2 regions of the Geomonas subterranea genome follow, and region 2 is predicted to be linked to the other one. Evidence: riboswitches for the same ligand, from Rfam matches in the RefSeq annotation. Region 2 holds a riboswitch; the other holds the start of a gene.
The links. A riboswitch is a leader RNA that binds a small molecule or an ion and turns the genes downstream of it on or off. The one in region 2 is predicted to bind molybdenum cofactor.
Positions count from the first base shown of each region.

Region 1: another riboswitch for molybdenum cofactor. It lies ahead of KP001_RS04885 (molybdopterin molybdotransferase MoeA); the one in region 2 lies ahead of KP001_RS01170 (aldehyde ferredoxin oxidoreductase family protein).

Region 1 covers NZ_CP077683.1:1,114,071-1,119,392, reverse strand. The annotation lists gene KP001_RS04900 (cache domain-containing protein) at 1-1,931, shown strand, start outside; gene KP001_RS04895 (MOSC domain-containing protein) at 2,099-2,527, opposite strand; gene moaA (GTP 3',8-cyclase MoaA) at 2,543-3,523, opposite strand; molybdenum cofactor riboswitch at 3,845-3,965, shown strand; gene KP001_RS04885 (molybdopterin molybdotransferase MoeA) at 4,034-5,245, shown strand; gene moaC (cyclic pyranopterin monophosphate synthase MoaC) at 5,247-5,322, shown strand, end outside.
Region 2 covers NZ_CP077683.1:266,600-271,921, reverse strand. The annotation lists gene moaA (GTP 3',8-cyclase MoaA) at 1-642, opposite strand, end outside; gene KP001_RS01175 (iron-containing alcohol dehydrogenase) at 1,135-2,298, shown strand; molybdenum cofactor riboswitch at 2,589-2,710, shown strand; gene KP001_RS01170 (aldehyde ferredoxin oxidoreductase family protein) at 2,750-4,480, shown strand; gene KP001_RS01165 (MoaD/ThiS family protein) at 4,551-4,775, shown strand; gene KP001_RS01160 (HesA/MoeB/ThiF family protein) at 4,777-5,322, shown strand, end outside.

The DNA of each region.
Region 1 (5,322 bases), 850 kb from region 2:
TCCCGCTGGGGATCGCCATCCTGATCTGCTGGATGGCCGGCGTTTTTATCCTGAGCGCCAAGGTAGCAGCGCAGGCACAGGAGAAGGTGCGTTACGACCTCTCCGTGGCGCGCGAGGCGTACCTGAACGAGTTGACCCGGCTCTACGATGCGGTGAAGCTCTCCGCCTCTTTCGGCAGGACGGCCGAGACCGTGGCGGCCGCCGACCAGCACGCGCTTGCCGCCACCCTGGCCCCGGTGCGCAAAAGCGAGCACCTTGACATCCTGGCGGCGGTCGACGCCTCCGGGAAGGTCATCTTCCGCGCCAACAACCCCCGGCAGTTCGGCGACGAGAAACTGCGCAACCAGTTCGTGGCGCGCGCGCTCAAGGGGGAACTGGTGAGCGGGACCACCATCATCCCGACCGGCGAACTGGCCCTGGAGGGGGAGGAACTGGTGCGGCAGGCGCATGTCACCGTGACCGGAACCCGCTCCGACCCCACCCCCCCTGCCCCGCTCAACGGCGCCATGTTCCTTTTCGTGGCCGCCCCGGTGCGCGACCCCGCGGGCAACGTCGTCGGTGCCCTCTACGGCGGAGTTCTCCTGAACAACAACAAGAAGCTCGTCGACAAGATTAAGAACGTGGTCTACGAGGGGGCCAAGTCCAACGGCCGGGACGTGGGTAATTCAACCATCTTCCAGGGGGACGTGAGGATCGCCACCAACGTCCCCAATACCGACGGCAGCCGCGCCATCGGGACCAAGCTCTCTGCGCCGGTTTACGACCGCGTGCTGCTGAAGGGCGCCAAGTGGGTCGGGAGGGCCTTCGTGGTGAACGACTGGCACCTGACGGCATACGAGCCGATCCTGTCGCTGCAGGGCGTGCCGATCGGTGCGCTCTACGTGGGGATGCTGGAGAGTCACTACTCTGCGGTAAAGACCGACATGGCCGTCCTTTTAAGCTTCGTGCTGCTTCTGAGCGGGCTGACCGGGGTCTCCATGGCGGGTTTTCTCGGGCGGAAGCTTGCGCAACCGATCAAGGAACTTGAGCTGTTGACCCGGCGGGTGGCGGCGGGCGAGAGGGACGTCAAGAGCAACATCGACTCGCGCGACGAAATCGGCGACCTGGCCGAGCGCTTCAACGACATGAGCCAGTCCCTTGCCGAGCGCGAAGACAGCATCATCGAGCTGAACCGGAACCTGGAGCAGAAGGTGCAACTGAGGACCGCGGAACTGGAGGAGAAGAACCGGCTCCTGGTGCAGACGCGCGAGGAACTGGTGCGGGTGGAGAAGCTGGCGGCGATCGGTGAACTGGCAGCCGGGGTCGCCCATGAGATCAACAACCCCATGGCCATCATCCGGGGCAACACCGAGCTTTTACAGCTCTCGGTCCCCGAGGATGCGCCGAACCGGGAGGAAGTGGACACCATTTTTCAGCAGGTGAAACGGGTGGAGCGGATCGTCTCGAACCTGTTGAAATTCGCCCGGCGCGAGCAGATGGAGCGCGGCGAGGTGCGGCTGAACGAGCTTTTACACGAGATAGTGGGGCAATTGGGACACCAGGTCTCCCTGGAGGGGATCGAGGTGCTGGAGTTATACGCGGAGGAGACGGCCGTGATCGAGGGTGACGAGGACCAGCTGCGGCAGGTGTTCACCAACCTGATCCTGAACGCGGTGCAGGCCATGCCGCAAGGGGGCGCGCTCTGCATCAGGAGCGCTCCGGTGGGAAGCGGCGACCATTACGAGGTGAAGATTTCCGACACCGGGGTCGGCATCCAGCTGGAAAACTTGAGGCAGGTATTCAACCCCTTCTACACCACCAAGGCCAACGGCACCGGGCTCGGGTTGTCCGTGAGTTACGGCATCATAAGGGAGCACGGCGGCTGCATCGACGTGGAAAGCGTGCCCGGTCGCGGGAGCAGCTTCACTGTGCTGCTCCCCTGCGAGCACTGAGCAGAAAAAAATGGCCGCGAGCGCAAAGCGCCTCGCGGCCGTTCAGTTTTCAAATTCTTGCAGGTCCACAGCGTCCACCAGGTCCACCGGGTCCATGTCGTCCACCAAAAGCGTGCACGCCAGTTCTCAGCAGCCGGCACCACCACCGTCCCCCGCAGCCGCCAGCCCTACACCACCACCTTATCCCCCGGCCTTACTACCCCTCCCTTCAGCACCCTGGCGAAGATCCCTTCTTTGGGCATGACGCAGTCGCCGGCCTGGTAATAGATGGCACAGCGGGTGTGGCATTCCTTCCCGATCTGGGTCACCTCGAGGAGGGTCTCCCCCAGCTCGATCTTGGCGCCGATGGGGAGGCTCACCAGGTCGACCCCTTCGGTGGTGATGTTCTCGGCGAAGTCCCCTTCCTTCACGTCCAGCCCGAGCGCCTGCATCTTGGCGATGCTCTCCTGGGCCAACAGGCTCACCTGGCGGTGCCAGTCGCCGGCATGGCCGTCTCCGACGATCCCGTGCTCCTCGCGCAGGGTGACCTCGGGTACCGGGGTCTTCCTCTCTCCCTTGTTCTTGCTGATATTGACGGCGATTATCTTCCCGATCATGCGTTCTCCTTTTTTTCAGCCACCCACGCGGGACATGGCGAAAGGTTTGGTTTCGACTCCTTCATCGGTCACTTCATGGCGCCCCGGTTTGGCCGCGACGATGCGCCTGATTTCGGTGCGCAACAGCCCGTCGTCACCCGTCGCCAGCACCGGCTTCAGGTCGACCCCTGCCCCGGAGAACAGGCACCCCTTGGCGACGCCGGAGGCGGTCACCCGCAGGCGGTTGCAGCCGTCGCAGAAGTGCCCGGTCATGGCGGTGATGATCCCCAGCGACCCAGGCGCACCCTGGACCCGGAAGTTCTTGGAAGGGCCGGAGCGCTCGCTGTTGGTGCTCTCCTCTATGGCGTACTCCCGGGCGATGCGCTCCCTGATCTCGGCACCGGGGACTGTGCGGTCGCGCCAGTCCGCGTCGCCGCAGGTGGGCATGTACTCGATGAAGCGGACCGCGTAGGGGCGCTTAAGGGTCAGCCCCACGAAATCGAGGATCTCGTCGTCGTTCACCCCGCGCATCACCACCACGTTGATCTTGTGCGGCGGGAAACCGACCCGCTCCGCCTCCTCGAGCCCGTCCAGAACCCGCTGCAGTTCACCCCCGCGGGTGATGGCGGCGAAGGTTTCGGGCTTGAGCGAGTCGAGGCTCACGTTGAGCCTCTGCACCCCGGCATCTCTCAGCCCCTGGGCCATCTCCTTCAAGAGGAGGCCGTTGGTGGTCAGGACCAGTTCTTTCAGGCCCGGCAGCGCGGCCAGTTCGGCCAGGAAACCGAGAATACCCTTGCGGACCAGCGGCTCGCCACCGGTCACCCGGATCTTCTCTATCCCGGCGGCCACCGCTTCCGCGGAGATCCTGAGCAGGTCCTCGTAGGAGAGCATCTCGCAATGGCTCAGCTTCTCCACCCCCTCTTCGGGCATGCAGTAGCTGCAGCGTAAGTTGCAGCGGTCGGTGACCGAGAGACGAAGGTAATTGATGCGCCTGCCGTACGTATCGATTAAGGACATGACTTTCTCGTAAAAACAGATAATTGTGGTGAAAAGTGGCAACGAAACCGCCGTTGGTGCGGGTCTTTGCAGCCATTTCACCATGCACACTCTGCAAAACGATACTCCGTTTGTCAAATGGAAAGCAACCACTTTAATGAAGCCACCCGAGCCGGCGCGCCGGCGGAAACCGGAAAGTATACGGCTGCGCCTTTGTACCTAAAGCAACGGGGAAACTGCGATTGCGGCGCGACTTAGAGAGGCATTGAGGTCAGGGTGCTGGGCCCCTTAACCTAAAATAATTGTTTATTTGGTGCCAAATATGCTATGGATTTGTGAAAATATGCAGAACATCTCCGAGCCGCGCCGTCTACCGGGAAAATTCCCCAGGGCGCCGCGACCGATGGGTGCTGCCGGAAACGGCACCGCCTCCCTCTTGGAAAGGAGAAGCACCGCCGCACGAGCGCACGGGCCCCTCTTCCTTACCGGAGGTCGGGCCTTTTTCTATATCGCCATTACCAGGGGAAACAAATGACAAACTACGAGGCAGCCAGGCGCATGGTGATCGAGAAGGTGGCGCCCGCCGGTGTGGAAAGGGTGCTGCTGCTGGCGGCGGCAGGAAGGGTGCTGGCCGAGGAGTACGTGGCGCCGACGGACATGCCGCGCTGGGACAACTCCGCCATGGACGGGTTCGCCGTCAGGAGCGCCGACTGCGCGCCGGGGACCGTCCTTAAGGTCACCGACTACATCCCCGCGGGCGTCAGCTCCGGGGACGCGGTGACGCCGGGGTGCGCCGCGCGGATCATGACCGGTGCCCCCATCCCGCCGGGGGCCGATGCGGTCGTCCCGATAGAGGAGACCGAGAACACGGCGGAGAGCGTGAAGCTGCTGCAACAGGTGAAAAAGCACGACCACATCCGGTTCCAGGGCGAGGACGTGCACGGCGGCGAGACGATCATGCCACGGGGAACCGTGATCGGTGCGCCCCAGGTGAGCCTTATGGCCTCTTTCTCAACGGTGCTGGTGCCTGTTTACCGCAAGGTGCGGGTGGCCATCCTCTCCACCGGTGACGAGCTGGTCGAGGTCGGCACCGAGCCCAGGGAGAGCCAGATCGTGAACAGCAACACCCTTGCGCTCGCCACCGCCATCAAGCTCTGCGGCGCCGAACCGGTGATACTCGGCATCGCCCGCGACGACAGGGAGAGCCACCGCGCCCTGCTCTCCGAGGGACTGAAGGCGGACGTCCTGATCACGTCGGCAGGGGTCTCCGCCGGAGACCGCGACCTCGTGCGTGAAGTCCTGGCGGAACTGGGCGTCGTGGAGCAGTTCTGGAAGCCGGGCATCAAGCCCGGCGGCCCCACCGCCTTCGGCATGAAGGGGAACGTCCCGGTCTTCTCCCTCCCCGGCAACCCGGTCTCCACCATGATCACCTTCGAGGAGTTCGCCCGCCCGGCGATCCTGCGCATGATGGGGCACGAGAAGGTGTTCCGCCGCACCGTGCGCGGCGTCCTGAAAGAAGGGGTCCGCAAGAAAGCCGGCAAGGTTAATTTCCTGCGCGTCCACGTCGCCATCGAGGGGGGGCGCTATATAGCCAGCACCTCCGGCGATCAGAACACCGGAATACTGAAGACCATGCTGCGCTGCAACGCGCTGGCCATCCTCCCGGCGGAAGCGACCGAGTTCGCCGCCGGTGCGGAAGTAGATCTGCACCTGCTCGACCCCACTTTGGAAATGGAGGTTTAACATGTCGTTCAACCACTTTGACGCCAGCGGCAACGCCATCATGGTCGACGTAAGCCAGAAGACCCCGACCATGCGCA
Region 2 (5,322 bases):
GGCGATGGCAGCGAGGATCTCGCTCCCCGGCATGCTCTGGGCGCCCCACCCCTCGTCCTTGAGGGTCGGCATGTATTCTATGAAACGGACCGTGTACGGCTTTTCCAGGGTGAGGGCGGCGAAGTCCAGGATCTCATGATCGTTCACCCCGCGCATCACCACCATGTTGATCTTGAGCGGCCCGAAGCCCGCCTTGGTGGCCGCCTCTATCCCCGCCAGCACCCGGTGCAGATCGGCGCCCCGGGTGATCCGCGCGAAGGTCTCCGGCTGCAGCGAATCGAGGCTGATGTTGAGCCTGGCCACCCCCGCATCCTTGAGCGGCTGGGCCAGTTCCTCGAGCAGCAGACCGTTCGTGGTCAGTACCAGCTCCTTCAATCCCGGCAGCGCCGAGAGTCGCCCCAGGAAGTCGACCAGCCCCTTGCGCACCAGCGGTTCCCCGCCGGTCACCCTGATCTTCTCTATTCCCTGCGCCACGCAGGCGGCGGAGACGCGGTACAGCTCCTCGTAGCTCAGCATCTCTTTATGCTCGAGTTTCGCCACCCCCTGCGCCGGCATGCAGTAGCAGCAGCGCATGTTGCAGCGGTCGGTGACCGAGAGTCTCAAGTAGTTGATCCGCCTGCCGTAGGTATCGATCAGTGCCATGCCTTCATCCCTCCGGAAACATGCCTCGCCTGTATACAAAGGCAATATCGATACCAATTGTCCCGATTCGGAGCAAAAAGCGGGATCAGGTACTAATGAGGGGGGAACTAAGCTGGTGAATACATGGGAAACGAACCGATTTTTGTCTTTTTGAATTCAACAAGCGGGCGAGGCGGGCACCAGCGGTTCGCTGCTCAAAACGGTCGTTCCACAAAAGAGCAAATGTTCCATTGTGGAACGCCGCAACTGTTCGATTTCAGAACGCAACTTTGGGAGAACAAACTGCGAAGGTAAACATAGCGGCCGTTAAGTATACGGTATCTGGTTAATATTATTCGATATCCCGAAAAATTGTGTTTACGGCAAATTCTGGTACGCCCTTTGCGATAACGTAGAAAACCGTTTTAGGAAAGTGTATGCAACACCGCACCATTTCTTAAAAACAAAAAGAACCGGGTGAAGAGCCCGGAAAAACAACAGGGGGAAATGAAAATGGCATTAGGAGAGCAGACTTACGGTTTCTTCATTCCGACGGTATCGCTGATGGGCGTTGGTTCCGCTAAGGAAACCGGCGAGCAGGTCAAGGCACTGGGCGCATCCAAGGCGCTGATCGTCACCGACAAAGGCCTCTCGGCCATGGGCGTTGCCGACAAGATCAAGGAGCAGGTGGAAGCTGCCGGCGTTAAAGCCGTCATCTTCGACGGCGCCGAGCCGAACCCGACCGACATCAACGTGCACGACGGCGTGAAGGTATACCAGGAAAACGGTTGCGACGCGATCATCTCCCTGGGCGGCGGCTCCTCCCACGACTGCGGTAAGGGCATCGGCCTGGTCATCGGCAACGGCGGCCACATCCGCGACTTCGAAGGCGTGAACAAGTCCACCAAATCCATGCCGGCATTCGTCGCCATCAACACCACCGCCGGCACCGCTTCCGAAATGACCCGCTTCTGCATCATCACCAACACCGACACCCACGTGAAGATGGCCATCGTCGACTGGCGCTGCACTCCGAACATCGCCATCAACGACCCGCTGCTCATGGTCGGCAAGCCGGCAGCTCTGACCGCTGCCACCGGTATGGACGCCCTGACCCACGCGGTCGAGGCATACGTCTCCACCATCGCCACCCCGATCACCGACGCCTGTGCCATCAAGGCCATCGAGCTGATCGCCGAGTACCTCTCCAAGGCTGTCGCCAACGGCGAAGACCTCGAGGCACGCGACAGGATGGCTTACGCCGAGTACCTGGCCGGCATGGCGTTCAACAACGCATCGCTTGGCTACGTCCACTCCATGGCTCACCAGCTGGGCGGCTTCTACAACCTGCCGCACGGCGTCTGCAACGCCATCCTGCTGCCGGCCGTCAGCCAGTACAACCTGATCGCCTGCCCGAAGCGTTTCGCTGACATCGCCAAGGCTCTGGGCGAGAACGTCGACGGCCTCTCCGTGACCGAAGCCGGCCAGAAAGCGATCGACAGGATCCGCACCCTCTCCGCTTCCATCGGCATCCCGACCGGCCTCAAGGCCCTCAACGTCAAGGAAGAGGACCTGGCCATCATGGCGGAGAACGCGAAGAAGGACGCTTGCCAGTTCACCAACCCGCGCAAAGCGACCCTCGAGCAGGTCATCCAGATCTTCAAGGACGCAATGTAGTAAGAACTCGCCCCAACGTCCCCTCCCCCCTTGCGGGGGAGGGACAGGGTGAGGGGGAAGGCGCCACCGGCATAACTGATGGCAACTTCACCCACCCCCTTACCCCCTCCCGTCAAGGGAGGGGGAAATCAAACGGCAAACGGGGCAGCAGATACCGTAACACCTGTAGGGGCGAATAATCATTCGCCCCCGCACTCCCCGCTGTGGGATAGGCAAACCCGCCTGCGGGCCAACCGCCGCGCAGGTCCGAACACATGCAACAGATGCGTAAGCGGTGTCGGGTCAGTCACGCATCAAAAAATCTCCGAGCCGTCGCAGCCTAAAAGGGACCGTCCCTCATGGCTCCAGGCCAACGGGTTTCGCTGGAAACGGCGGAGCCTCCCTCTTGGAAAGGAGTCCCGGTCGCAGGTAGCGCCGGTAGAACTAAATAAAAACAGGGAGCTTGAAAAGCATGGATAAGATTTTTCGCGTCAACATGACCGACCTCACCACCAAGATCGAAGAAGTTCCGGCAGCATGGGCAGGCCTGGGTGGCCGTGGCCTCACCTCCACCATCGTGGCCGCCGAAGTTCCGCCGACCTGCCATGCGCTCAGCGCACAGAACGTCCTCTGCTTCGCACCGGGCCTTCTGACCGGTACCGCCGCAGCCAACTCCGGCCGTCTCTCCGCAGGCGCCAAGAGCCCGCTGACCGGCGGCATCAAGGAGTCCAACGCAGGCGGCACCGCCGCACAGATGCTGGCGAAACTCGGCATCAAGGCCCTGATCATCGAGGGCGCACCGAAAGACGGCACCTGGTACAACCTGGCTGTGGGCGTGAACGGCGTCACCATCAGCGAGGAGAAGGAACTGCTTGGTCTGGGTAACTTCGCCGTCATCGACGCGGTCGAGGCACGCCTCGGCAAGAAGACCGGCGTCCTCACCATCGGCCCGGCGGGCGAGCTGAAGATGACCGCAGCCAACATCTCCGTCAAGGACCCGGACAGCAAGATCCGCAGCCACGGCCGCGGCGGCCTGGGCGCGGTCATGGGCTCCAAGCAGATCAAGTTCATCTCCATCGACGGCGAAGGCGCCCCGGGCGTCAAGATCGCCGATCCCGAAAAATTCAAGGCTGCCGCCAAGGCGTTCTCCAAGGCGGTTCTCGAGCACCCCGTCTCCGGCGAGGGTCTCCCGACCTACGGCACCAACGTCCTCGTTAACATCCTCAACGAGGCCGGCGGCCTCCCGACCAGGAACTTCACCACCGGCCAGTTCGAAGGGCACGACAAGATCTCCGGCGAAACCATGCACGACACCATCGTGGCACGCGGCGGCAAGCCCAAACATGGCTGCCACGCAGGCTGCATCATCCAGTGCTCGCAGGTCTACAACGACAAGGACGGCAAATACGTCACCTCCGGTTTCGAGTACGAGACCATCTGGGGCCTGGGTGCTGACTGCTGCATCGACAACCTCGACGACATCGCCCGCGCCGACAACCTGATGGACGACATCGGGATCGACTCCATCGAGACCGCCGTCATGTTTGGCGTCGCCATGGAAGCCGGCATCCTCAACTGGGGCGACTCCAAGGAAATGCTCCGCCTCCTGACCGACGAGATCGGCAAGGGTACCGCCCTTGGCCGCATTCTTGGCGGCGGCGCCGGTTCCGTCGGCCGCACCTACGGCGTGACACGCGTACCGGTCGTCAAGAACCAGGGCATCCCGGCGTACGACCCGCGCTCCGTCAAGGGGATCGGCATCACCTACGCCACCAGCACCATGGGCGCCGACCACACCTCCGGCTACACCATCGCCACCAACATCCTGAACGTCGGCGGCTACGTCGATCCGCTCAAGAAGGACGGCCAGGTCGAGCTTTCCCGTAACCTGCAGATCGCGACCGCAGCAGTCGACTCCACCGGTATGTGCATCTTCGTCGCCTTCCCGGCGCTGGACATCCCGGAGTGCCTGCCGGCCCTGATCGACATGATCAACGCCCGCTTCGGCATCGCCCTCACCGGCGACGACGTCACCAACCTCGGCAAGCACATCCTGAAACTGGAGCGTGACTTCAACCAGAAGGCCGGTCTCACCAACGTCCACGACCGCCTGCCGGACTTCTTCAAGACCGAGCCGGTCGCACCGCACAACGCGGTGTGGGACTTCACCGACGCGGAAATCGACGAGTTCTGGAACTTCTAGGAACCACCTCTACCCGGCGTGACGGAAGTCACGCCGGGTTTTTCCGTTTGAGCCAACACGCAGGTGCCGCATGAAGATAACACTCAAGCTTTTCGCCACATTCAGAAACGGCAGGTTCAAGATCGCCGAGCAGGAACTCGCCGAGGGGACCGACGTGCGCCAGGTGGTACTCTCCCTCGGGCTCACCGAGGAGGAAATCGGCATCGTCATGCTGAATGGCCGGCACGGTGAACTGGACAGCACGTTGAGCCACGGCGATACCCTATCGCTCTTTCCCCTGGTAGGAGGAGGCTGATATGCGCAAGGTCATCACTTTTCTGAAAGAGCACACCAAGGAAGGCCTGCTCCCCTGGAGCGCGCAGGACGCGGCCGCGCAGCGCTTCAACCTGAGCCACGGGGCGGTGGAACTGCTCGCCCTGCAAAACCGTTTGTTCCCGGCCCGCTACCAGCGCAACCGGAACATGATCCAGATCGACGAGCAACTGCGCCTGTTCCAAAGCCGCGTCGCGGTGATCGGCTGCGGCGGCCTGGGGGGCTACGTCCTCGAGGAACTCGCGCGGCTGGGCGTCGGGCAGATCGTCGCCATCGACCCGGACATCTTCGAGGAGCACAACCTGAACCGGCAGATCCTCTCCTCCCCCGCGTTGCTGGGACAGCCCAAGGCGGCGGTTGCGGCCGAGCGGCTGGCGCAGGTGAACCCCGCCGTCACGGTCACCGCCATCCAGGACTACTTCTGCCTTGCCAACGGGCACGAACTCCTGGCGGGAACGCACGTCGCGGTGGATGCGCTCGACAGCATCTCGTACCGGCTGCAGCTGGCCGAGTTCTGCAACCTGGCCGGG